Regions from separate parts of the Parabacteroides leei genome, predicted to be linked through region 2. Evidence: riboswitches for the same ligand, from Rfam matches in the RefSeq annotation. Region 2 holds a riboswitch; each other region holds the start of a gene.
The links. Region 2 has a riboswitch for cobalamin ahead of M1P97_RS06075 (sirohydrochlorin cobaltochelatase). Riboswitches for the same ligand answer to the same signal wherever they lie in the genome.

Region 1 (8,091 bases), on a different contig from region 2:
TCTGCAAACTTAGCTAGTACACTTTGGTGTGTTGAAGTTACTGAGCAAGGATTAGGTAAAGCTCCTATCTATGATTTCACAAACAAATTGACAGGACAGAGATTAGACATTCAGTATGATGGAACATCTTTGGTTACTTTAGCTAAAGAAACTGCAACTACTGATTCTACTTATGTTGGTGGAGAAATTTCAGGATGGGCTTTTTCTACTCAGTATTTGACAGGCTTGACACCTGGAACTCTTTACTCTTATTTTAAAGCAGACTCTGTTATTGGGCTTGTTAAAGATGCTAGTAATGATGCTGTTCGTTTGATGAAATTAGGAGCAAATGATGCAGCAGCAGATGCTACAATAGGCGCAAAATTGACATTGTTTACTCTTCAAACTGCAGATGCAATCGTATTGAGTGCTAATGAAATCAATACAATTTTAGGTGTTCAGGAAGCTGATAAAGGTGTTAAGTTGACATTCACACCTGACGAAATGGGAGAAAAACTTCCTGTTCCTAATCCATTTACAAATGGTAAATTTACAGCAGAAACATCAACTGATGCTAATTTTGTATTTGTAAAGAATGCAGATAAGAAATATCTGCGTGTAGATACAGCTTATACTAATGCAAGTGGTAGTAAATTCTTGGCATTTAACTGGATCGATAAAGTTGTTAAAACTGGTGAAACTGCAGAAGTTGATGCTGATGCTACTACAATTGAAAATTCTGATTTGAAGGATCAATATAAGTTTGCGTTCACTTACTTCCCTTCTATTGACAGTTTGGTTATTCAGGTTAAGTCTGTTGTTAGAAAACCGGAAGGAACAGATACATGGAAAGATGCACTGGGTACTGCTGGTAATATTACTACAGCAGATTTGACAAACCTTGCTACAACAGCAAAGAACTATGTTACTGTTCAGGATCTTATCGCTGGTAAAGTACGTATCATTACTATTGCTGATAAGAAAGAATCGGATGTTAAGTTAGGTTATGAAGGTTGTAATCTTGTAGCTAATGGTAAAACATCTGTGGCTGATGGTCTTTATTTTATTAAGAATTCAAAAGGTCAGTATTTAGCTGCTCCTATCCATCTTAATGGAACAATCGCCTGGACAACAGTTAAGGAGTCGGAACAAATGCCTGCTCACATGCCTGCTTACCAGTGGGTTGTGTTGAAAAAGAATACAGGAGACAAAGTTAGTGCAACTTCTCCTGTTGCTATCACGAACCGTGAGTTTAATACAAACACAGTAGAAACTCAGTTGAGTGCAGCTGAAGGATCTAGCGTTTATGCATCTGCTGTTGCATTGTTTGGTACTGCTGCTGATTCTTTGACCTTTGAAAAAGTTGATGCTGTTAAATATCCTGAAGCTTATAGCGACTCGACTCTGGGTTATAAAAATATTCCGGATGCTAAATATAATTTGAATGTTTATACATTTAATTATCTGCATCCGTATGCAACTGATAAGTTTATTGCAAAACCTGCTAAAGATTCAGTTCTTACTGTATTGGAAGGTAAAACAGCTTTCACTTTGAATGAAGGTGGACAATACGCTTATGGTTATTTAGTTGATAAAGTTGCTAAGGAAAGAATCGGTTTGGCTCAGCTTTATAGAACTTCTTATAAAGTCGCTTTAGATGGTAAATATCTGGGTGAAGCTGCTGAACAGAAATATGCAATTGGTGCATTTACTGCTCCGGTTGACAGTTTCTACTTCAAAGAAAACAATCATGTTGATGCTGCTGATTATTATGCAATTGTAAAGGCTAATGATAATGCAGTTGGTACACACAAAGCAGGTGTAACTGATGATGATCTGGCAGCTACTTTGAAAGTACAGGTTTTGGCCGAATCAAGAACATCTTCTTTTGCAATAGACCAGGATAATACGCCTCTTTACAGACGCTTTAATTCTGCAAAACTTGAAGGTAATGCAGGTGATGCTACTGACACATTAAGATTCTATGAAAATTATCGTAATGAATATCTTCAGATTGAAGGCAATGATAATTTCATTGTTAAGGGTATTGATTTCTTAGGTATTTATACAAGTGATAAAGCTCCTTCAGGATTGTCATTCGTTGTTGATACTGCTTGGGTAAATCGTGGTCAGGGTTATATTAAACCTCAATATTTGATTTCTATCGAACGTCGCGATCAGGCAGCTATTCCTGGACAACCTTGTCCTGAAGCTGGACCTCACGTAGATGCAAATGGTAATATTACTGATGCAGAACATTGTGTTCATGCAATCCCTGCAATTCCTGGATTTGAAAGAGGTAAATATCTTGTAAACTTCGCAGACTCTGCAGCTTATGCTACAAATAGTGATGATTACAAATGGAAAGGTTATACTCGTGCAGGTTTTGTTGATGCTATCCGTGTTCAAGACACATTGTATATTCTGAAAGATGAATTTGCAGGTATCGCTAATAACAAAGTAAACTTTGCTGCAATAAAAGCTGCTGATGCAAAACAGCCAGTAGGTAAAAAGTACATCCATTATCTGAATAACGATAATCACAAGCTAGTAACTTGGTCAATGCGTTTCATGGATACTAAGGTTGCTGCAAACGAAGTAGAAGCAGACAGATCTTTCTTATTTGAATCAATGGCTGCCGCAAATGAACCTGTTATTGCTCCTAAGAAAGCTGCTTGGCTGAAGATGCAGAATGGTTGTTTAGTATTGTCTAATGAAGCTGAGTCTAGCTTTGATGATATCAAAACGGGTGGTGACGATGCATTGATCTTCAATGTTAAACACGTTGCTAACGATGAAATCGCTACAGATACTGAAGAAGTTGGTGTTAACACTGTTAGCGTAATTGCTGGTAACGGTACAGTTACTATCAAGGGTGCTGCTAACAAGACTGTTACTATCGCTAACGTTCTTGGTCAGACAATCGCTAACACAGTTCTTTCTTCTGACGATGCTACAATCTCTGCTCCTGCTGGTGTAGTTGTAGTAGCTGTTGAAGGCGAAGCTGCTGTTAAAGCAATCGTTAAATAAGAAATAAATAATAATTAAATGAATGCTTCTCTACTCTTCCCTTCGGGGAAGGGTGAGTAGCCTGTGAAGGTGAACAGATTGGAAGCGCAATTTTAGTAATAAAAATAAAATAAAGTTCATCCATGAGTACCACTGTGAAGTGAGGAAATGGACAAAAAACAACCCCGTCGATATTTATTATCGATGGGGTTTTGTTTTTAAAGAGCTCCAGGAAACAGAGTCTATTATGTTAAATAGAAAAACCGTATTATATAGAAGACGATTCCTGACGGAAAGCATCTTTCACATAATACGGTTATCTTATATGAACTAATAATTCTTATTGCTTCAAAGCCTGCTCAATATCAGCAATGATATCGTCCGCACTTTCGATACCGACAGAGAAACGGATCAGATCCGGAGCAATACCGGCTTCCTTCAACTGTTCGTCCGTCAATTGACGGTGAGTATGACTTGCCGGGTGAAGCACACAAGTACGGGCGTCTGCTACGTGAGTAACAATAGCTGCCAGCTTCAGGCTATCCATAAACTTGATAGAAACATCACGTCCACCCTTCAGACCGAATGACAACACGCCACATGAACCGTTCGGGAGATATTTCTTTGTCAGGTCATAATACTTATTCCCTTCCAGATCCGGATAGTTCACCCAAGCAACCTTATCGCAGTTCTGCAACCATTTAGCAACAGCTAATGCATTTTTACAATGCTGTGGCATACGTAAATGCAATGTTTCCAGACCCAAATTCAACAGGAATGCATTCTGCGGAGACTGGATAGAACCCAGGTCACGCATCAGCTGGCTGGTTGCTTTCGTGATATAAGCCATTTTGCCGAATGTCTTTGTATAAGTCAGTCCGTGATAAGATTCGTCCGGCTGGCAAAGACCCGGATATTTGTCGGCATGTGCTTCCCAGTCGAAGTTACCGCTGTCGACGATACAGCCACCGACTGCAGTAGCGTGTCCGTCCATGTATTTGGTAGTAGAATGTGTTACGATATCTGCACCCCATTCGAACGGACGGCAGTTGATTGGTGTGGCAAATGTGTTGTCGACAATCAAAGGTACACCATGCTTGTGGGCGATGTGGGCAAACTTTTCGATGTCCAATACCATTACTCCCGGATTGGAGATCGTTTCGCCGAACAATAACTTTGTATTCGGGCGGAAAGCTTTACTGATCTCTTCTTCGCTGGCATCCTGATCGATGAAAGTACATTCGATACCCAGCTTTTTCAGTGTAACGGACAACAAGTTGTATGTACCTCCATAGATACCGGTTGCACTTACAATATGATCGCCGGCTTCGCAAATATTGAAACAGGCAAAGAAGTTAGCAGCTTGTCCCGATGAAGTCAACATGGCTGCAACGCCACCTTCCAACGCAGCAATTTTGGATGCTACGGCATCGTTTGTCGGATTCTGCAGACGAGTATAAAAATAACCACTCTCTTCCAAGTCGAACAATTTAGCCATCTGTTCGCTGGTTTCATACTTGAATGTAGTACTCTGATAGATAGGGAGCACACGCGGTTCTCCCTTTTTCGGTTGCCAGCCACCTTGCACACACAAAGTTGCCGGCTTGAATGAATTGCTCATATTTTTTATGTTTGCTATGTAATTATATTCTGCAGACAAAAGTAAAGAATAGTTCGTTCTATTTACACAAATCTTTGATCAATTATAAAAAATACACTATTGTTTCAAAATAATCGTGTACCTTTGTACCCGATTTTGGTGTCACGCTTCCAATTCCACGGAAAAGTGATGAAAAGGGAATCAGGTGTAAATCCTGAACAGACCCGCTGCTGTAAGCTCCGCCAAAGTCTTTGAGCACGACTCAATCCACTGTTCGCAATGAATGGGAAGGACGCTCAAAGATGGAGTAAGTCAGAAGACCTGCCAAGATAAGAAGTTTAAAGCTTTCGGGAGATAAGGCTAAAAACATATGAGAAAGAACATTCATCTACTTTACCGGAGGTTCTGCCTGTTCATGTGTTCTATTGTTTCTTTCATCGAAAGCATGTAAAAAACAATTAATGAATTTGGTGAAATGAGAGGTTTCATACATGTATTTCTTTTATTGAGTTGTTTGTTTCCAGTAAGTCTGGCGGCACAGAATAAAGTGATTCTATCCGGCGAAGTGAAAGAGAAGGATGGGACACCGCTTCCGTTGGCTACTGTCGCTATAGAAAATACGATTTCGGGAACGTATACAGACGACCGGGGACGTTATTCACTGTCGGTAACCCCCGGCAAACGCACTCTTATAATTACCCTGTTAGGTTACAACACCATAAAGACCGTTGTCGATATCCGTAAAAATATGACAATGAATTTCACGATGGAAGAAAACTCCATAACCCTGAATTCGGTTGAAGTATACGGTAAAACGAAAACCCAACAGGTGAAAGAAAGTGCTTTTGCAGTCAATGCGTTGGATGTTAAACCACAGATCAACACTCTGAAGAATCTGAATGATATGGTGAACCGTACAACCGGTATTAAGATTCGGGAAGAGGGTGGAGTCGGTTCAGACTTCGACTTGTCTATCAATGGATTATCAGGAAATTCCGTTCGTTACTTTATTGATGGGATGCCTTTGGATACAAAAGGAAGCGGTGTCTCGCTGGCAAATCTTCCTGTCAATATCATTGACAGGGTGGAAATATATAAAGGGGTAGTTCCTGCCAGCTTGGGAGCAGATGCTTTGGGGGGGGCTATCAATATTATTACCAGTCAGGAAAAAAAGAATTACCTGGATGTTTCTTATGGTACAGGTTCTTTCCATACGCATAGAACTGACCTGAATGCCCAATTCGTAGAACCGAAGACCGGATTGATCATCAAGCCGACTATCGGAGTCAATTATTCGAAGAACGATTATGAGATGAAAGGCGTTGAGGTATGGGATGAAGATAGCCGTAAATATATTGAAGTCAACCGTAAACGGTTCCATGACGATTATTTTTCCTTGTTGGGCCAATTGGAAGCCGGCTTTGTCGATAAAGCGTGGGCAGATGCTTTCTTTGTTTCCGGGTCTTATTCCAAAATAGATAAAGAAATACAGACAGGGTCTATCCAGACAAAGGTGATCGGTAATGCGGAGCGTCATTCCGATGCATGGAATGTATCAGCCCGTTATCAAAAGCGGTTTGAGAAAATTAATACAAATGCATCGCTTTCCCATACCTGGGACGCATCGCTTACTGTCGATACGGCTTATCGTATCTATGATTGGAACGGAGATTTTACTCCTTCATCCCGTAATGAGCTTAATGGCCGTGGGCGTTCCATACGTCATTACAACCGCCCTATGACTATTTTTCGAGGAGGCGTCGATTATGCGATCAACCGGCATCATTCAGTCAGTTTGAACTATCTGCTTAACCGTACCGGAAATAAACGTCGTGATGATGTCGACGAAACTTTTGAGCCAACCAATGATGTGCTGACCAAGCATATTCTCGGGTTGACTTATAATCAGTCTTTTTTCGACGGAAGATGGGAGAGTACCGTTTTTATTAAAGATTATATCAATGCCACCTCTATCGAACAAAACGATCTTGCCTGGATAACCGGCTCGGAAAATCTCAAAGGACATTTTTCGAAGAGTTATTGGGGAGGTGGTTTGGGGCTGCGCTATACCATTTGGGATGTACTGGCGGGAAAGGTTTCTTATGAACATAGTGTGCGCCTTCCTTTGTCGCGTGAGCTGCTTGGAAACGGAACGACTATCTATCCGAATCTCGCCCTTCATCCCGAAAGCAGTGATAATATAAACCTGGGTCTTTTTGGTAACTGGTATCCTTCTTACGGTCATTCCTTCTATTATGAGGTCAACGGATTTCTTCGGTTTGTCGACGATTATATTCAGGCAACCGTATCGGAAAAAGAAGGTATGATGCAATACGAGAATATTCCGGCTGTACATGTGAAAGGTATTGAAGGGGAGATGCGCTACAATTGGAAAAATAGCTTTCAGATAATGGTCAACTGTAGTTATAATGAAGCACGTGACCAAAAGAAATATAAAACCGACGGTAAGCCTTCGGCTACTTATAATAACCGTGTACCTAACCGTCCCTGGGTGTATAGCAATGCTGATGTAAGCTATGCATTTCATGATCTGGCACAGAAGGAAGATGATCTTCGCATCGGATATTCCTGGCAATGGATACACTGGTTTTACTTATCGTGGGAAGCATACGGAGCCCTTGAAAGTAAGTCGCGTATACCGACTCAGAATGTATCGAATCTTAATGTGAGCTATTCATGGATGAAAAGACGCTATAATGTGTCATTGGAATGTAGTAACCTGTTTGACGCTACGGTTTATGACAATTATAAACTCCAGAAGCCCGGTCGTGCATTCTTCGCTAAATTCAGATTATTCATTAATTAATAATTTAAAGATTATCAAATGAAAAAGTTTCAATTACTATTTTGGGTATTATTAACGGCATTGCTTACCTTGTCTTTTAGTGCTTGTTCCGACGACGATGAGCCTACTCCCGGACCGGAGCCTGCTCCAGAAGCACAAACCTATCACTTCGACATCTGGATTGCTCTGGATAAACACGGTGGTATGGGACGTGACGTACAAACTCTTGTCAAGAGCATCGACTCTCTGAAGGCTGGTTCGGAAAAGATCAGTTTTGAAGGAGATGGAACAGAAGTTCATAGTGTTATGTCTTTGGAAAGTATTATCAAAGGGAAATACTACTATCAGGTTCCTGTATCGGGGGATCGTTTTTCCAAGTATACGCTGTCGAATAATAAGATCAATGTTATTCAAGAGCAGAAATTCGGCACAAATACGTACGATACCCGTAAGTATACACATGCCTGGATCGATGATAATACGCTTGTGATCATGGCTTCTAACGGGGATGGAGATAAAATTATCTGGACGAAACTGAATGCGACCGATATGAGTATTATCAAGGAAGGCGTTCTTGATATTCCTCTTCCTGAAGGAGATAAATTATTCTCTACTTCAGGTATTCTGAACTATCGTAAAAGCGATAATAAACTTATTTATTTCTATTTGGGGAAGAAAAGTAAACGTGGAGATACAA
Region 2 (8,091 bases):
ACCGCCTACGAAATTATGAGTTACTTCTCCTGTATTCAATTTACCACTTAATTCCAGGCTGTTACTAATTGTCTTCGAGATGTGTGAGAAGCGGAGTGGGAAAGACAAATATACCGTGTCTAAACAGATATACTGCTTCTTTCCGTCTTTAACGTAATAATGATCATAAATCGGGTCTTCACTTTCCAGATAATCCAATGCTTCCGTTCCGAAGTAGTTGATATCATCGTTATAATAGGCCAGTTTATCGATCAGTTTGAAACCATTATCGAACATATGTGTATATTGTGCTGTCACGTTCCATGCATGGTTTTTCATGAAATCCGATTCATTGTTGTAACGGGCTTCACGATTCAACCCCGGCAACTGTTCCTGTGCACTCAGGTATTTTTTACCTGTTTGAGTATTGAAAATGTCGGCAGGCATCAAATCGGGTAGACCTATTTCTGTATTATAGAAGTCACGGTTGAAAGCTCCACGAACATCCAGCTCATCTTTTTCTGTCAGCTTGGCATTTAATGCCAGATAGCCGGAGAAGCGTTTGGTTTGATTATCTCGCCAACCATCCTGATCCGAAAAGTTCACATTAGCGTAATAGTTTACCGGACCAATCAGGTGACCACCCATTCCTACGGTTGCCTGCTTATTATCATAACTGCCGTAGCTTACACGTGCATTGACCGTTTGTTCGGCTTTCGGAGAAATGCGTACGACATTCAATATACCACCGACAGCTGAGTGACCATATAACACGGAGGCCGGACCTTTTAATAATTCGATCGATTCGACAGCGGAAAGATCGGGGAAAGGATAAGAGTTGTTGATGGCGGAACGTTCATCGCGAACGCCGTCAATCATCATTACCGAATGGTCGAAACCACGTACCGATAACTGTTGGAATGATCCGTAACTGGTTTGCATACGTACACCAGGCATAAAACGTACTGCTTCCTGTATATCGCGGATACCACGAAGTTCCAGGCTACTACCGGATACTCGGTTTACGGATATCGGTAAATATTTCATAGGAACATTTAGCTTTGTAACCTGCGGGATATTTCTTTTGGCTGTTTGTACAACTACTTCCTGGATGCTGAATGTAGTATCGGAAAAATTTGTGTACTCTTTCTTTTCTTGTGCCTGTATTGCGTGTATACACAGGGCTGATAACGGTAGTAATATTAATATTTTCTTCATATGAATATTGAATAATAAATGTAATTGGGCGTGTAAGATCCTTTCGAAAGAAATATATGCTTCTTTCGAAAGGATGTAGGGTATAGTCTTTTAATCTTTTGCTGCAGCGTACTTTTTTTTCTTATCCATAATATTTATCATCTTGTGTTTGGCGGCAAACTTGGCATGATCGATAAATATATTCTGGATTTCCGGATTTTGTCCTAATCCCTGCATAAATACGGAAACCTGGTAACCTTTCCCTTCCAGTTCCTCTTTCATGTCGACTGCGATATCGTTGTTCGCATGGTCGCCGGCAACGAACATGAAAGGCATTAATAGTACTTTCTTTGTTTTGCCTGCTTCAAGTTTGGCAACCATATCATCGAAAGAAGGATAACCTTCAACTGTTGTCACATAATAATCGTTGTAACCCTTCGAATGCAACATATAATCCATCATCGCATACTGAGCTGTCGCAGGTGTGTATGTGCCATGTCCTACAAGGACGGTTGCCCCTTCTTTCGCCCCGTTCTTTGTGATGGCTATTATTACATCCTCAAAATCGTGAGGCGTATAAAGCAACGGGTTGCCGATACGTATGTCTTTGAAATCCTTTTCCAAGGGTGCAATGTCTTTGCGAAGCGATTCCATTTCCACTCCTTCGATAATGTTGGTTGACTGGATAAGGATATGGGTATATCCGTCGGCTTTCAGTTTTTCCAGTGCTTCCATAGGATTCAGTTTTTCGATACCGCGTGCTTTCAGGCGACGTGCGACAATGCGGGAGGTGTAAGCTTCGCGTACTTCCATGCCTTTAAAGGCTTCCTTTGCTTTCAGGTTGATCGCGTCGATAGTAAGCGCACGGGTGTTGTCATACGTGGTACCGAAATGTACCATTAATAAGGCGGCTTTGTCACCCGGTTGCATGGAGGCCAGCATGTCGGATGCCTCGAAGTTCTCGCCATCGTGTGCCCAGCACATAGGTGCGAGCATACAAGCAATAAGTAATAGTAAATGTTTCATATAATGTAAATTAAAAGATAGCCTACGAATACGACAAGCCCTAATACCGGTAGCCGGTAAACATTTTTTTATGAAAAGAGATTGTCCGTATGTTCTTATCATCCTCCTGACCCCGGGAAGATACGATATAAAAAACCTTGGCAGGTTTCCTGACTTGCCCGGAAAGCGACCTTCCCGTCCTTATGCCGGACAGTGGTGTAAGAATGCTTTCCTTCGGAATGGGCTTTACAGTAGCGGGCACTGTTCCGGATTTTCACCGGATTCCCTTTTATACGATAACCGGAAGTTACCGTATCACCAAAGCGGTGACAAAGATAGAAATTTATTTAAAATAAGAGGGATTTTATACTATCTTAATTGATTCTGTCGGAACAACTGCCTTACGGCTTCTGTTTCATTACCACAAGTAAAAACCGGACATAAAATGTCTATTTAGTATTAACGCCAAACAGTTTATATATGGAGTGGTTTGCAGATTTACTCAAACACTATCCGGAACTGGCCATTTTCCTGACGCTGGCTTTCGGCTTCTGGATCGGTAAGTTCAAGATAGGAAAATTTTCGTTGGGAACCGTCACCAGTGTCTTGCTGGTCGGAGTAATAATCGGACAGTTACATATTGATATCGGAGCACCTATCAAGTCGGTATTTTTTCTTTTATTTCTTTTTGCCGTGGGCTACAGTGTAGGCCCGCAGTTCTTTCGCGGACTGAAGAAAGAGGGACTTCCTCAGGTCCTTTTTGCCGTACTGATGTGTCTGTTCTGTCTGTTTGTCCCTTTCCTATTGGCAAAGTTGATGGGATACAATGCAGGTGAAGCTGCCGGGCTATTGGCCGGTTCGCAGACGATCTCTGCTGTATTGGGCGTAGCAGAAGATACGATCAACCAGGGAGGACTGAGCGCCGCCGACAAGGCTTCGATGATAAACGTGATGCCTGTGGCTTATGCCGTTTCTTATATTTTCGGTACGGCCGGCTCTGCTTGGATCATGAGTGATGTCGCTCCCCGTTTCCTCGGAGGACTGGCTTCCGTAAAGAAAGCCTGTAAAGAATTAGAGTCGAAGATGGGAACTGACGACGAGAGCGAACAACCCGGTTTTATGCCTGCTGCCCGTCCGATTACTTTTCGTGCCTATAAGATAAATAACGATTGGTTCGGAGCTGGCAAGACGGTGCAGGAACTGGAAGATTATCTGGAAGGGCAGGGACGGCGTTTGTTCGTCGAACGTGTCCGTATCAACGGTATTGTATATGAGGTGAAGCCTGATCTGATGCTTATGAAAGGAAACGAGGTCGTATTGAGCGGTCGTCGTGAGTTTGTGATCGGGGAAGAAGACTGGATCGGAGACGAGGTGAACGATATCGAATTACTGGATTTCCCGGCAGAGACATTGCCGGTCCTGATATCACGCAAGAAATTCGTTGGGATGACCGTAGCCCGGCTCCGTAAGGAAAAGGTGATGCATGGTGTCAGTATCAAAAGTATCAAACGTGCAGGTATCAGTATACCGGTATTGGCAGCGACTAAGATCGATCCGGGTGATATGCTCGAGTTAGTCGGCACCAAGATGGAGGTGAATGAAGCGGCTGCCACATTGGGCTATGCAGATCGTCCGACGAACCAGACGGATATGGTCTTTGTCGGATTGGGTATCTTTATCGGTGGCGTGATCGGTTCGCTGGCATTGCATTTCGGAGATATTCCGGTCAGCTTGAGTACAAGCGGTGGAGCACTGATTGCCGGACTGGTGTTCGGGTGGCTTCGTTCCAAACATCCTACTTTCGGCCGTATCCCGGAACCATCACTCTGGGTATTGAATAATGTCGGGCTGAATATGTTTATCGCAGTTGTCGGCATTACGGCCGGGCCGAGTTTTGTGACCGGCTTTAAGGAAGTAGGCGTGAGCCTGTTTGTGATCGGTGCACTGGCAACGGCCATCCCGCTGATAGCAGGTGTCCTGATGGGACGTTACCTCTTTAAGTTCCACCCGGCTATCACATTGGGTTGTACTTCCGGTGCACGAACGACAACCGCCGCCCTCGGTGCCGTGGAAGATGCGGTGGAGAGCCAGACACCGGCCCTAGGTTATACTGTTACATACGCTGTCGGCAATACTCTGTTGATTATCTGGGGAGTCGTGATTGTCTTATTGATGAATTGACAATTTGAAATTTATAAATCATATAATAATGTATATATGGAAGAAAGAGTAATTACCCGTGAATACGAAAAGAAGATGTCGGAGATCAGCCCCTTCGAATTGAAGAACATCCTGATCGATCTCGCTGACGAGAGTGCCCGTAAAAGCACTCATATCATGTTGAATGCCGGACGAGGTAACCCGAATTGGATCGCAACGACACCTCGTGAAGCCTTCTTTCTGCTTGGCCAGTTCGGAATGGAAGAATGCCGTCGCGGAACCAAGTTGGAAGACGGTATGGTCGGTTTGGCCGGTGTGCCGGAGAAAAAGCGCATTGCTGTCCGTTTCAAGGAATTTCTGGATAAACATGAAGAAACACCCGGTTCCCGCCTGTTAAGAGATACTTACGAATATATGGTCCGTGAAAAGGGTGTCGATGAAAACGACCTCGTACATGAATGGACCGAAGGGGTGATCGGTGATCAATACCCGGTCCCGGACCGTATCCTGAAATATACGGAAGTGTTGGTAGAAGACTATCTGAAGCTGGCACTTTGCAATAACCATCCGCCCAAAGGTAAGTTCGACCTTTTTGCAACAGAAGGCGGGACAGCCGCCATGTGTTATATCTTCGACTCCCTGCAACAGAACTTCCTGTTGAATCAAGGCGATAAGATCGTCCTGTTTGCTCCGGTCTTTACTCCCTATATCGAAATACCCGAACAGGCGCGTTACTTGTTCGATGTGATCGAGATCCACGCTTTAAAAATGACTGGCGACGGATATCATACCTGGCAATATCAGGAAAAAGACCTTGATGTACTGAAAGATCCTTCGGTCAAGGCCGCCTTTATCGTTAACCCGAGTAACCCGCCATCTTATGCATTGACAGAAGGCCTGACAGAACGTATCGTCGATATCGTCACCAATTTTAATCCGAACCTGATGATTATAACCGATGATGTGTATGCTACTTTTGTCCCGGGCTTCCGCTCTTTAATGTCGGTATTGCCGGATAACACGTTATGTGTATACTCTTTCTCCAAATATTTTGGAGCGACCGGTTGGCGCCTGGCAGTGGTGGCTTTGCACGAAGACAATATCTATGACCGGATGATTGCCGATCTGCCGGACGATAAAAAAGTGGCATTGAATAAACGTTACGACAGTATCATGATCGATCCGTCAACAATGAAATTTATCGACCGAATGGTAGCCGACAGCCGCCAGGTCGCATTGAATCATACGGCCGGTCTTTCCCTGCCACAGCAGACTCAGATGGCTTTGTTTTCCGCTTTCTCCCTGTTGGATGCGGAAAATCTCTATCAGTCGAGAATGATCGAGATCATACACGAACGCCTGCATACACTTTGGGAAAGCACAGGTTTTACCTTGTTGGACGACCCGCTTCGTGCCGGCTATTACAGTGAAATAGATATGGAAGTCTGGGCAAAGAAATTCTACGGAGACGAGTTTGTGGAATATCTGAAAGCCAATTATGAACCTGTCGATGTGGTGTTCCGCCTGGCACAGGAAACGGCTCTGGTTCTACTGAATGGCGGTGGCTTCGATGCCCCCGAATGGTCTGTTCGTGCTTCCCTGGCTAATCTGAAAACAGAAGATTATGTCAGGATCGGAGAGGGGATAGCCTCTATTCTTCATAGCTATGCCGAAAAATGGAAGGAGTCGGAAGGAAATAAAATCAATCATTAAATAAACAGCGATTATTGCTGAACAAAATGAGTTCGCCTTGCGTTCTATTAATAAATGTAGAATGTAAGGCGAACTTTCTTTATATAATAGAGACTGACTTTTATAATAGATACTCTCTATTGAACCATAGAAATTATTGAATGAAACGTATTCTGATATAATATATATTTGTTAAGAATTAAATCAGACAGGTAAAAGTTTTATGATGTCTTATATATTACATTCCATCCGATGACAAGTCGGTATATTGCGTGAAAAACATTCTGATAAACAAACAACTAATAAGATTACGATATGGTGTACGACATTGAAATGCTGAGAAGCTTCTATTCAAGTTTTCCGAAACGGGTGGATATAGCCCGTGAAAAGATTGGCCGCCCGATGACATTGGCCGAAAAAATCTTATATGCTCATTTATATGATGAAGATGCACTGCGCCTGTTCAGACGTGGCGACGATTATGTGAATTTCCGTCCCGACCGTGTGGCGATGCAGGATGCAACAGCCCAGATGGCTTTACTGCAATTTATGAATGCAGGGAAAGATAAATCGGCTGTTCCGGCAACCGTCCACTGCGATCACCTGATCCAGGCGAATATCGGAGCGAAAGCGGATATTGAAACGGCTACCAAAGGAAACAGCGAAGTATATGATTTCCTCAAATCCGTATCCGATAAGTTCGGTATCGGTTTTTGGAAACCGGGAGCCGGAATTATCCACCAGGTGGTATTGGAAAACTATGCTTTCCCCGGTGGAATGATGGTCGGTACCGACTCTCACACGCCGAATGCCGGTGGCCTCGGAATGGTGGCTATCGGAGTTGGAGGTGCCGATGCTGTCGATGTAATGACCGGAATGGAATGGGAATTGAAGATGCCGAAATTGATCGGTGTCAAATTGACCGGACGCCTGAGTGGCTGGGCTTCTCCTAAGGATGTGATCTTGAAGTTGGCCGGTATCCTGACCGTAAAAGGAGGGACAAATGCCATCATAGAATATTTCGGTGACGGTGCTTCTTCTATCTCTGCAACCGGGAAAGCTACTATTTGTAATATGGGTGCTGAAGTAGGAGCTACTACATCCCTGTTCCCGTACGACCTGAATATGGCGACTTACCTGCGTGCTACCGGACGTGATACGGTTGCCGCTTGGGCCGATGCTATTCAGGATTATCTGGAAGCAGATATGGAAGTGAGAGCGCAGCCGGACGAATATTACGACCGGGTGATCGTGATCAACCTGTCTGAACTCGAACCGCATATCAACGGTCCGTTTACTCCGGATGCTGCAACGCCTATCTCTGAATTTGCAGCTAAAGTAAAAGCTAACGGTTATCCCCGTAAGATGGAAGTGGGCCTGATCGGTTCGTGTACGAACTCGTCCTATCAGGACTTGAGCCGTGCCGTTTCTATCGCCCGTCAGGCTTTTGAAGATAAGATTCCTGTTGCCGCTCCGCTGATCATCAATCCGGGATCGGAACAGATCCGCTATACTGCCGAACGCGATGGTATTATCGGTGACTTCGAGAAAGTGGGAGCCACCATCATGGCAAACGCTTGTGGACCGTGTATCGGCCAGTGGAAACGTCATACCGACGATAATACCCGTAAGAATTCTATTGTAACCTCCTTTAACCGTAATTTCGCCAAACGTGCGGATGGCAATCCGAACACACATGCCTTTGTCGCTTCACCGGAACTGACGCTGGCACTGACTATTGCCGGTGACCTTTGTTTCAATCCGTTGACCGATACGTTGAAGACGGAAGATGGTCGTGAAGTAAAACTCAAAGAACCGCAGGGAACAGATTTTCCTCCTAAAGGATTTGATGTAAAAGATAATGGTTATCTGGCTCCGACCGGAAAGAATACGGATGTAAGGATAAATCCTGAGTCAAACCGTTTACAGGCTTTGCAGCCTTTTGCTCCGTGGGATGGCAACGATCTGTTGGACATGCCATTGCTTATCAAGGCGGAAGGAAAATGTACGACAGACCATATTTCGATGGCAGGTCCTTGGCTCCGTTTTCGTGGTCAT
Region 3 (8,091 bases), on a different contig from region 2:
GTTTGAGAAAAAAAGAATGCTAAGAGAGAAAAGAGAAAAAGATGAACAGAATAAAAAATAAATACCTGTTTTGGTTTACCTTTCTCCTACTGGCCTGTATCGGTGCCCCTATAAATGCGGCCACCACAGGCGACGAACCGGGAAAGGTAGATGTGCAGGATATCGTATTCTCGCATATTCGGGATGCCTATACCTGGCATATTACCGAATGGAACGGCAAGGAAATCTCCATACCGCTTCCCGTTCTGGTCAGGAGCGAAGAGCGCGGATGGGATATGTTCCTCTCCTCTCACCTGCATCACGGCAACGTACATCATAATTACTACGTGGCAGGAGAAGGCGAACATGCCGGAAAAGTGGTGGAGAAGAACAGCCGGGGCGAAGAGGTAAAGCCGCTCGACCTGTCGCTCACCAAAAACGCAGTCGGCCTGTTGCTCAGTTGCGGGATATTGCTTTTCATCGTCCTCAGGACAGCCCGCTGGTATAAGAAGCATCCTTACGAAGCACCCGGCGGATTTACCGGACTGATGGAGATGGCGGTCATGTATATCAATGAAGGAGTGGTAAAGGAAGGGATCGGAAAGGAATACAAACCTTTTTCATCCTACCTGCTGACGGTATTCTTCTTTATCCTGATCAATAACCTGATCGGTATCATCCCGATCTTTCCGGGAGGAGCCAATGTCACGGGCAATATTGCCGTCACGGCGGTACTGGCAGGATGCACGTTCCTGGCGGTAAACCTGTTCGCTACCAAAGAATACTGGAAGGAGATATTCTGGCCGAATGCACCGCTGTTCCTGAAGTTGCCGTTGCCGATCATGCCCTTTGTGGAATTTTTCGGCATACTAACGAAGCCATTCGCCCTGATGATCCGTCTGTTTGCCAACATCATGGCCGGCCATACGATCATCCTGGCACTTACTTGCCTGATATTCATCACCGCCTCGATGGGAGTAGCCATAAACGGGACAATGACGGTCGTATCCGTACTGTTCACCGTGTTTATGAACTGTCTCGAGTTGTTGGTGGCATGTCTGCAGGCCTATATATTTACCCTGCTGTCGGCCAATTATATCGGACTGGCTAAAGTAAGAGAGTAAACAAACATATTTATTAAAAACAAGGTTACTAATTAAAAGATTAAAAACTATGTTATCAGCAATTTTATTACAAGCAGCAGCCGGCGCAGGCTTAGCTAAACTAGGTGCAACAATGGGAGCCGGATTAGCAGCTATCGGCGCAGGTATCGGTATCGGACTTATCGGAAAAGGTGCAGTTGAAGGAATCAGCCGTCAACCGTCGGCAGCCGGCGATATCCGTACATCCATGCTTATTATGGGTGCGTTGGTAGAAGGGGTTGCCCTGTTTGCGATCGTGGTATGTTTCTTAGGATTGTTCCAATAAAATAAAGTAAACTATGTCATTGCTCACACCAGACGCAGGGCTTTTATTCTGGATGATCCTTTCCTTCGGAATTGTCTTTGTCATTCTTTCCAAATATGGATTCCCGGTGATTATCAAAGCCGTGGAACAACGGAAAGAATACATAGACCAATCCCTCGAGTCGGCCCGCCAGGCAAACGAACAGCTTGCCGGCATACAGGCCGAAAGCGAAAAGATCCTTGCCCAGGCAAGGGAGCAGCAGAATGAGATCCTGAAACAAGCCCTGGTTGAAAAAGAACAGATCATCAGCGAAGCCCATCAGAAAGCTTCCGCTGAAGCCCATCTGCAGGTAGAAGAGGCAACGCGGCATATACGGGAAGAAAAAGAGAAAGCGATCCGTGAAGTCCGTACCGAAATAGCCGATTTGTCTGTCGCTATTGCAGAGAAAGTAATGAAAGAGAAAATCAGCCGCACGGATGAACAGGAAAAGATCATCAACGGGCTGCTCGACAATGTTTCGTTTAGTAAATCATAATATATGGATGTAGGTACAATCTCTTCCCGGTATGTCAAAGCGCTCTTTTCACTTGCTAAAGAGAAAAAGCAGGAGACCCGGGTATATGATGATATGAAGATGCTGATGGTCAGTTTCGAAGAACAACCGGGACTGAAAACGGTACTCGACAACCCGATCATTCCCGAAAAGGAAAAGATCCGGTTGCTCACTACCGCCGCCGGCCTGGAAGTATGCGACCTGTTCGCACGCTTTATCCGCCTGGTGTTGCAGCGTAAAAGGGAAAGCCTGTTACCGCTCATGGCATATATATATATCCATATGTACCGGAAAGACAAGAAGATCACCCGGGTATTGTTCAAGACACCGGTACCGGTGGACGAAGCGACCCAGGAGCATCTGAAGAAGCGGTTGCAGGAAGAAACCGGCGACACCATCGAGTTTACGGGAGTGCTCCGGCCGGAACTGATCGGAGGATTCGTTCTCCGGATCGGCAACATCCGGATCGACGCCAGTTATTCACGTCAACTCCGGGAGATAAGAAACAAGCTGATCGAAAGAAATTAAAAAAGAAAAACGTATGACAGACCAGATAAAAGTAAGTGAAGTTTCCGCCATATTACGCGAGCAACTGGAAGGTATCAATACCAGTATCCATCTGGAGGAAGTAGGTACCGTGCTTCAGGTAAGCGACGGGGTGGCACGCATCTATGGACTGGATAATGCGGAAGCCAACGAACTGCTGGCTTTCGACAACGGCATGGAAGCCATCGTTATGAACCTGGAAGAGGATAACGTAGGTGCCGTATTACTCGGCCCGACCGACCAGGTAAAAGAAGGCGATACCGTAAAACGTACCCGCCGTATCGCTTCCATCAATGTAAGCGAAAACATGATCGGCCGTGTGATCGACCCGCTGGGTAACCCGATCGACGGGAAAGGTGAGATCACAGGAAAGAAATACCAGATGCCACTGGAACGGAAAGCGCCGGGCGTTATTTTCCGCCAGCCGGTCAATGAACCGCTGCAGACGGGAATCAAGGCTGTAGATGCCATGATACCTATCGGACGCGGCCAACGTGAATTGATCATCGGCGACCGCCAGACAGGTAAAACCTCCATCGCGATCGATACCATTATCAACCAACGCAGCAACTACGAAGCAGGCAACCCTGTTTACTGTATCTATGTTGCGATCGGACAAAAGGGTTCTACTGTTGCCTCTTTGGTCAATACGCTGCAGGAAAAAGGTGCTATGGACTACACGATCGTTGTCAGTGCCACGGCTTCCGACCCGGCAGCCATGCAATATTTCGCTCCTTTTGCCGGTGCGGCTATCGGTGAATACTTCCGTGACAGCGGACGCCATGCCCTGGTCGTTTACGACGACCTGTCCAAACAGGCCGTTGCTTACCGCGAAGTATCCCTGATCCTGCGCCGTCCTTCCGGTCGCGAGGCTTATCCGGGTGATATCTTCTACTTGCACTCCCGTTTGCTGGAACGTGCAGCGAAGATCATCAACCAGCAGGAAGTGGCTTGCGAGATGAACGACCTGCCGGACAGCATGAAAGAGATCGTGAAAGGTGGCGGTTCATTGACTGCCCTGCCGATCATCGAAACACAGGCGGGTGACGTCTCGGCTTATATCCCGACCAACGTGATCTCCATCACCGACGGACAGATATTCCTGGAAACAGACCTGTTCAACCAGGGAAACCGTCCGGCTATCAATGTAGGTATCTCGGTATCCCGTGTAGGCGGTAACGCCCAGCTGAAAGCGATGAAGAAAGTGGCCGGTACTTTAAAGATAGACCAGGCACAGTTCCGCGAACTCGAGTCGTTCACCAAATTCGGTGGCGAGATGGATACTGTTACCGCTTTTACCATCGACAAAGGACAAAAGAATACCCAGCTATTGATCCAGCCCCAATACAGCCCGATGCCTGTCGAACAACAGATCGCGATCCTGTATTGCGGAACAAAAGGTTTATTGAAGGAAGTGCCGCTGGAGCATGTTCACGATTTCGAGAACGCATACCTGCAGACATTAATCACCAACCACCAGCACGACGTACTCGACGTACTGAAATCGGGTGTGATAAACGATGACGTCTGCCGTATCCTGGAGGAAACAGCCCGCCAGGTAAGCGGTGCATACAAAGCTGGTTGAATATAGAAACTAAATTATGGCATCACTGAAAGAGATAAAAATCCGTCTTGCATCGATCAGGAACACGCAGAAGATCACTTCAGCCATGAAGATGGTATCTTCTGCCAAACTACATCACACGCAGACGATTGTCGAACATATGCTTGCATACGAAAGTAAGCTGAGCGCCCTGTTGAACGGAACCCTGGCAGCCGAAAGCGAACTGAATTCACCTTATACCGCCCAACGGGAGGTAAAACAGGTTGCTATCGTCGCCTTTTCGTCCAATACGGGTCTGTGTGGTGCTTTCAATGCCAACGTATGGAAGGAACTGTCTACCCGCCTTCACCGGTATGAGGCGGATGGTATCGCTGTGCGCCTGTATCCTGTCGGTAAAAAGATAGCCGACGAACTTCACAAAGCAGGGTATCAGACAGACGACAGTTTTCTGCTGATCGCAGACAAGCTGAATTACGCAGATGCCAGCAAGCTGGCATCTGCGCTGATGACGCTTTATATTTCCGGAGAAGCAGACCGGGTAGAATTGCTCTACCATCATTTCAAGAATATGGCGGAACAGGTACTGACCGAAAAGGTATTCCTGCCGGTCACTCTGCCGGAAATAGATCCGGCACATTCATCGGCCAACTATATACTCGAACCGTCATCCGAACATTTGTTGGCCTTGTTGCTCCCGAAAGTGCTTCACTTACATATCTATACGACATTGCTCGACACCGTTACAGCCGAACATGCCGCCCGTATGCTGGCCATGCAGACGGCCAACGACAATGCGAACGACCTGATCCAGGAACTGACACTCCAATATAATAAAACCCGCCAGCAAGCCATCACCAACGAATTGTTGGATATCATGGGAGGAGCGGGATAATACAACCTCATTACCTCTATAAAGGACGAAGCTCCGGCGAAATCACTTCGGCGGAGCTTCTGGCTTTAAAATTATTATTGAACAATATTCTAACAACCAAATTTTATAAATTTAATAGAAGAATAATATCATTAGTTGCGCGGTTAATACGCGTAAAAACATAGTCAAAGGATAAACCGTTGCATACCCCACAGCCGGTGCATCATTTCCTGCCGTAGCATTTGCATAAGCCAGTGCAGGAGGATCGGTCGTACTTCCGGCCAGTAATCCCATCAACGTATAATAGTTCAGTTTAAAGAAATGCCGTCCTACCAGTCCGATAATCAATAAAGGCAACATCGTGATGATGAAACCGTAACCGATCCAGGCAAAACCTCCTTTATTCACGATCGTATCCACAAATCCATCCCCGGCACTCAAACCTACACAGGCAAGGAACATGGTTATGCCGACCTCCCTCAACATCAGGTTAGCACTCTGGGTGGTATAAGTAACCAATTTATAACGGTATCCGAACCGGCTTAACAGGATAGAAACAACCAACGGGCCACCGGCCAAACCCAGTTTGATTGGCTGCGGAATCCCCGGAATAGAGAAGGGAATACTACCCAGAATAGCTCCCGACAAAATACCAACCATCGTCGGTATAGGAATGTCCGTTATAAAATGAATGGCTAATGCTGTTATAACACCAAGAAAGACAATTCCGCAAGCCAATCCGTTCAAGGTCATCCCCCCTTTCTTAAAGGAAGAAAAGAACCCCGGTCCTACCTGCATACCTACCGAATAGACAAACAGGATCAATCCGAACTCCTTAAAGAAGTGGATAACAGCGGGATTGATGGTAAATCCGAAATGCCCCAGTAAAATACCGACAAACAAAACCAACGTTATTCCCAGAGAGATACCAAATACCTTGATCTTTCCCAACTGGATACCGACAGCAATCACCAGCGATAATAAGAGGATGGAATGTCCTATTCCCTCTCCCCATAACAACTCATTTATCCACTTCATAACAATTTATTTTTAATTTCTTTCTATAACGGCATATTACCATGTTTTTTCGGTGGATTAGTCAGGCTTTTATTTTTAGGCATTTCCAATGCCTGTATGAGTTTGTAACGAGGATTCACTTCGCAAGCATAAAAATATTTCTTTATTTCATTCAGGCAGGAATTGCACAAACAACCCGGATAATGCATTTTCACATAGGCCAGTTGAAGCTCATCCAAATTCACAGGTGCACATTGGCAGGTAGTAATATTTTCTACCCGGCAGATAAAGGAGACACCACAACGCGGACAATCTTTCTCCATGATCTAATAACTTTTATAATAAATAATCTTTTCGAATTCGTATCCTAACCCACGAGGATATGAACCTTTAACGAACGGCAGGTCTTCTGACTGACTCCCATCCTGAAACCTTCCCGACATACGTCAGTGGCAATAAGTAATTCTCAGAATGTTGAACGGAGCTTCACAGCAGCGGGACTGTCCGGGATTTACACCCGATTCCCTTTTAATCTGTATTTCCGGAACCGAAAACACAGAACCATTTCAATGCAAATGTATAGAAAAATTACTCATTAAATACTCCTTTTTCATATATTTTTTTTGCCTTCCGGTAAAAGCCTCTGAAACATAAGAGCTAACGAAATAGAATTACAGATTTTACTTTTGGACAACAAAATAACCAATCTAAATTACAAAGTTTCCCATTTCTCAAAACAACACATATGATTACCAGATAGTTGACAAATATTAACTAGCAAAAAGTTTTCCAAAAAGAACACCGTATATAGTAACAGTATACCTTTGCAAACATAAAAAAAGTATTACACACCAATAGAGCTATCATGATACAAACAGTTATTAAACGGGATGGACGTATCGTCGGATTTAATGAGGAAAAAATTGTAACGGCAATCAGAAAGGCCATGTTACACACTGAAATAGGAGACGATTTGCAGCTGATTCGCCAGATCGTAGACCATATTTCATTCAAAGGAGAACCACAAATGACAGTGGAAGCGATTCAGGATGCAGTCGAACTGGAACTGATGAACAGTAGCCGTAAAGACGTAGCACAAAAATACATCGCTTACCGTAACCAACGCAGCATTGCCCGTAAAGCGAAAACGCGCGACATGTTCCTGGAGATTATCAATATCAAATCGAACGATATCACCCGTGAGAATGCGAATATGAACGCGGACACACCTGCGGGTATGATGATGAAGTTCTCCAGCGAAACGACCAAACCGTTCGTCGATGACTATTTGTTAAGCGAAGAGGTAAAGGAAGCTATCTCCAACAATTACCTCCACATTCATGATAAAGATTATTACCCTACCAAGAGTCTGACCTGCGTACAGCATCCGTTAGACCGTATACTTAAATATGGTTTTTCTGCCGGACATGGCGAATCGCGCCCGGCTAAACGTATCGAAACAGCCAGTATCCTGGGATGTATCTCACTGGAGACAGCTCAGAACGAAATGCACGGCGGACAGGCAATCCCGGCTTTCGACTTCTATCTGGCTCCTTATGTACGCAACAGTTTTATCGAAGAGATTAAAACACTGGAAGAGTTGAACGGAGCCGATTATTCGCATCTCTACCAGATAGAAGTTGATGATTACGTAAATACTCCGTTAGACGGCCTGACAGGCGACCAGCGGATCATACAGCATGCTATCAATAAAACGACCAGCCGTGTACACCAGTCGATGGAAGCCTTTATCCATAATATGAACACCATTCACTCACGTGGTGGCAACCAGGTGGTATTCAGCTCTATCAACTACGGGACAGACACTTCGGCCGAAGGACGTTGCATCATCCGCGAAATACTGAAAAGTACCTACCGTGGCGTCGGCAACGGCGAAACGGCTATCTTCCCGATCCAGATATGGAAAAAGAAACGTGGCGTAAGTTATCTGCCGGAAGATCGTAACTACGACCTGTATACGCTGGCCTGCAAAGTTTCTGCCCGTCGCTTCTTCCCTAACTTCCTCAACCTGGATGCCACATTCAACCAGCACGAAGATTGGAAAGCAGACGACCCACAACGTTATATGTACGAGGTAGCCACTATGGGATGCCGTACCCGCGTATTCGAGAACCGTTTCGGACCGAAGACTTC

Region 1: linked by a shared signal. The riboswitch ahead of M1P97_RS05550 (TonB-dependent receptor) and the one ahead of M1P97_RS06075 (sirohydrochlorin cobaltochelatase) in region 2 are both predicted to bind cobalamin.
Region 3: linked by a shared signal. The riboswitch ahead of M1P97_RS16005 (cysteine-rich CWC family protein) and the one ahead of M1P97_RS06075 (sirohydrochlorin cobaltochelatase) in region 2 are both predicted to bind cobalamin.

What each region holds. Positions count from the first base shown of each region.
Region 1 is NZ_JAMBQG010000002.1:460,953-469,043, forward strand. It holds gene M1P97_RS05540 (DUF6383 domain-containing protein) at 1-3,009, shown strand, start outside; gene M1P97_RS05545 (O-acetylhomoserine aminocarboxypropyltransferase/cysteine synthase family protein) at 3,329-4,609, opposite strand; cobalamin riboswitch at 4,729-4,931, shown strand; gene M1P97_RS05550 (TonB-dependent receptor) at 5,064-7,415, shown strand; gene M1P97_RS05555 (hypothetical protein) at 7,434-8,091, shown strand, end outside.
Region 2 is NZ_JAMBQG010000003.1:89,585-97,675, reverse strand. It holds gene M1P97_RS06080 (TonB-dependent receptor) at 1-1,197, opposite strand, end outside; gene M1P97_RS06075 (sirohydrochlorin cobaltochelatase) at 1,288-2,202, opposite strand; cobalamin riboswitch at 2,325-2,519, opposite strand; gene aspT (aspartate-alanine antiporter) at 2,662-4,362, shown strand; gene M1P97_RS06065 (bifunctional aspartate transaminase/aspartate 4-decarboxylase) at 4,399-6,054, shown strand; gene M1P97_RS06060 (aconitate hydratase) at 6,349-8,091, shown strand, end outside.
Region 3 is NZ_JAMBQG010000011.1:86,637-94,727, forward strand. It holds gene M1P97_RS15960 (hypothetical protein) at 1-61, shown strand, start outside; gene atpB (F0F1 ATP synthase subunit A) at 42-1,103, shown strand; gene atpE (ATP synthase F0 subunit C) at 1,153-1,407, shown strand; gene atpF (F0F1 ATP synthase subunit B) at 1,421-1,921, shown strand; gene M1P97_RS15980 (F0F1 ATP synthase subunit delta) at 1,925-2,467, shown strand; gene atpA (F0F1 ATP synthase subunit alpha) at 2,481-4,070, shown strand; gene M1P97_RS15990 (F0F1 ATP synthase subunit gamma) at 4,087-4,941, shown strand; gene M1P97_RS15995 (aspartate-alanine antiporter-like transporter) at 5,053-5,958, opposite strand; partial or broken gene M1P97_RS16000 (acyl-CoA carboxylase) at 5,982-6,068, opposite strand; partial or broken gene M1P97_RS16005 (cysteine-rich CWC family protein) at 6,120-6,260, opposite strand; cobalamin riboswitch at 6,320-6,518, opposite strand; gene M1P97_RS16010 (anaerobic ribonucleoside triphosphate reductase) at 6,803-8,091, shown strand, end outside.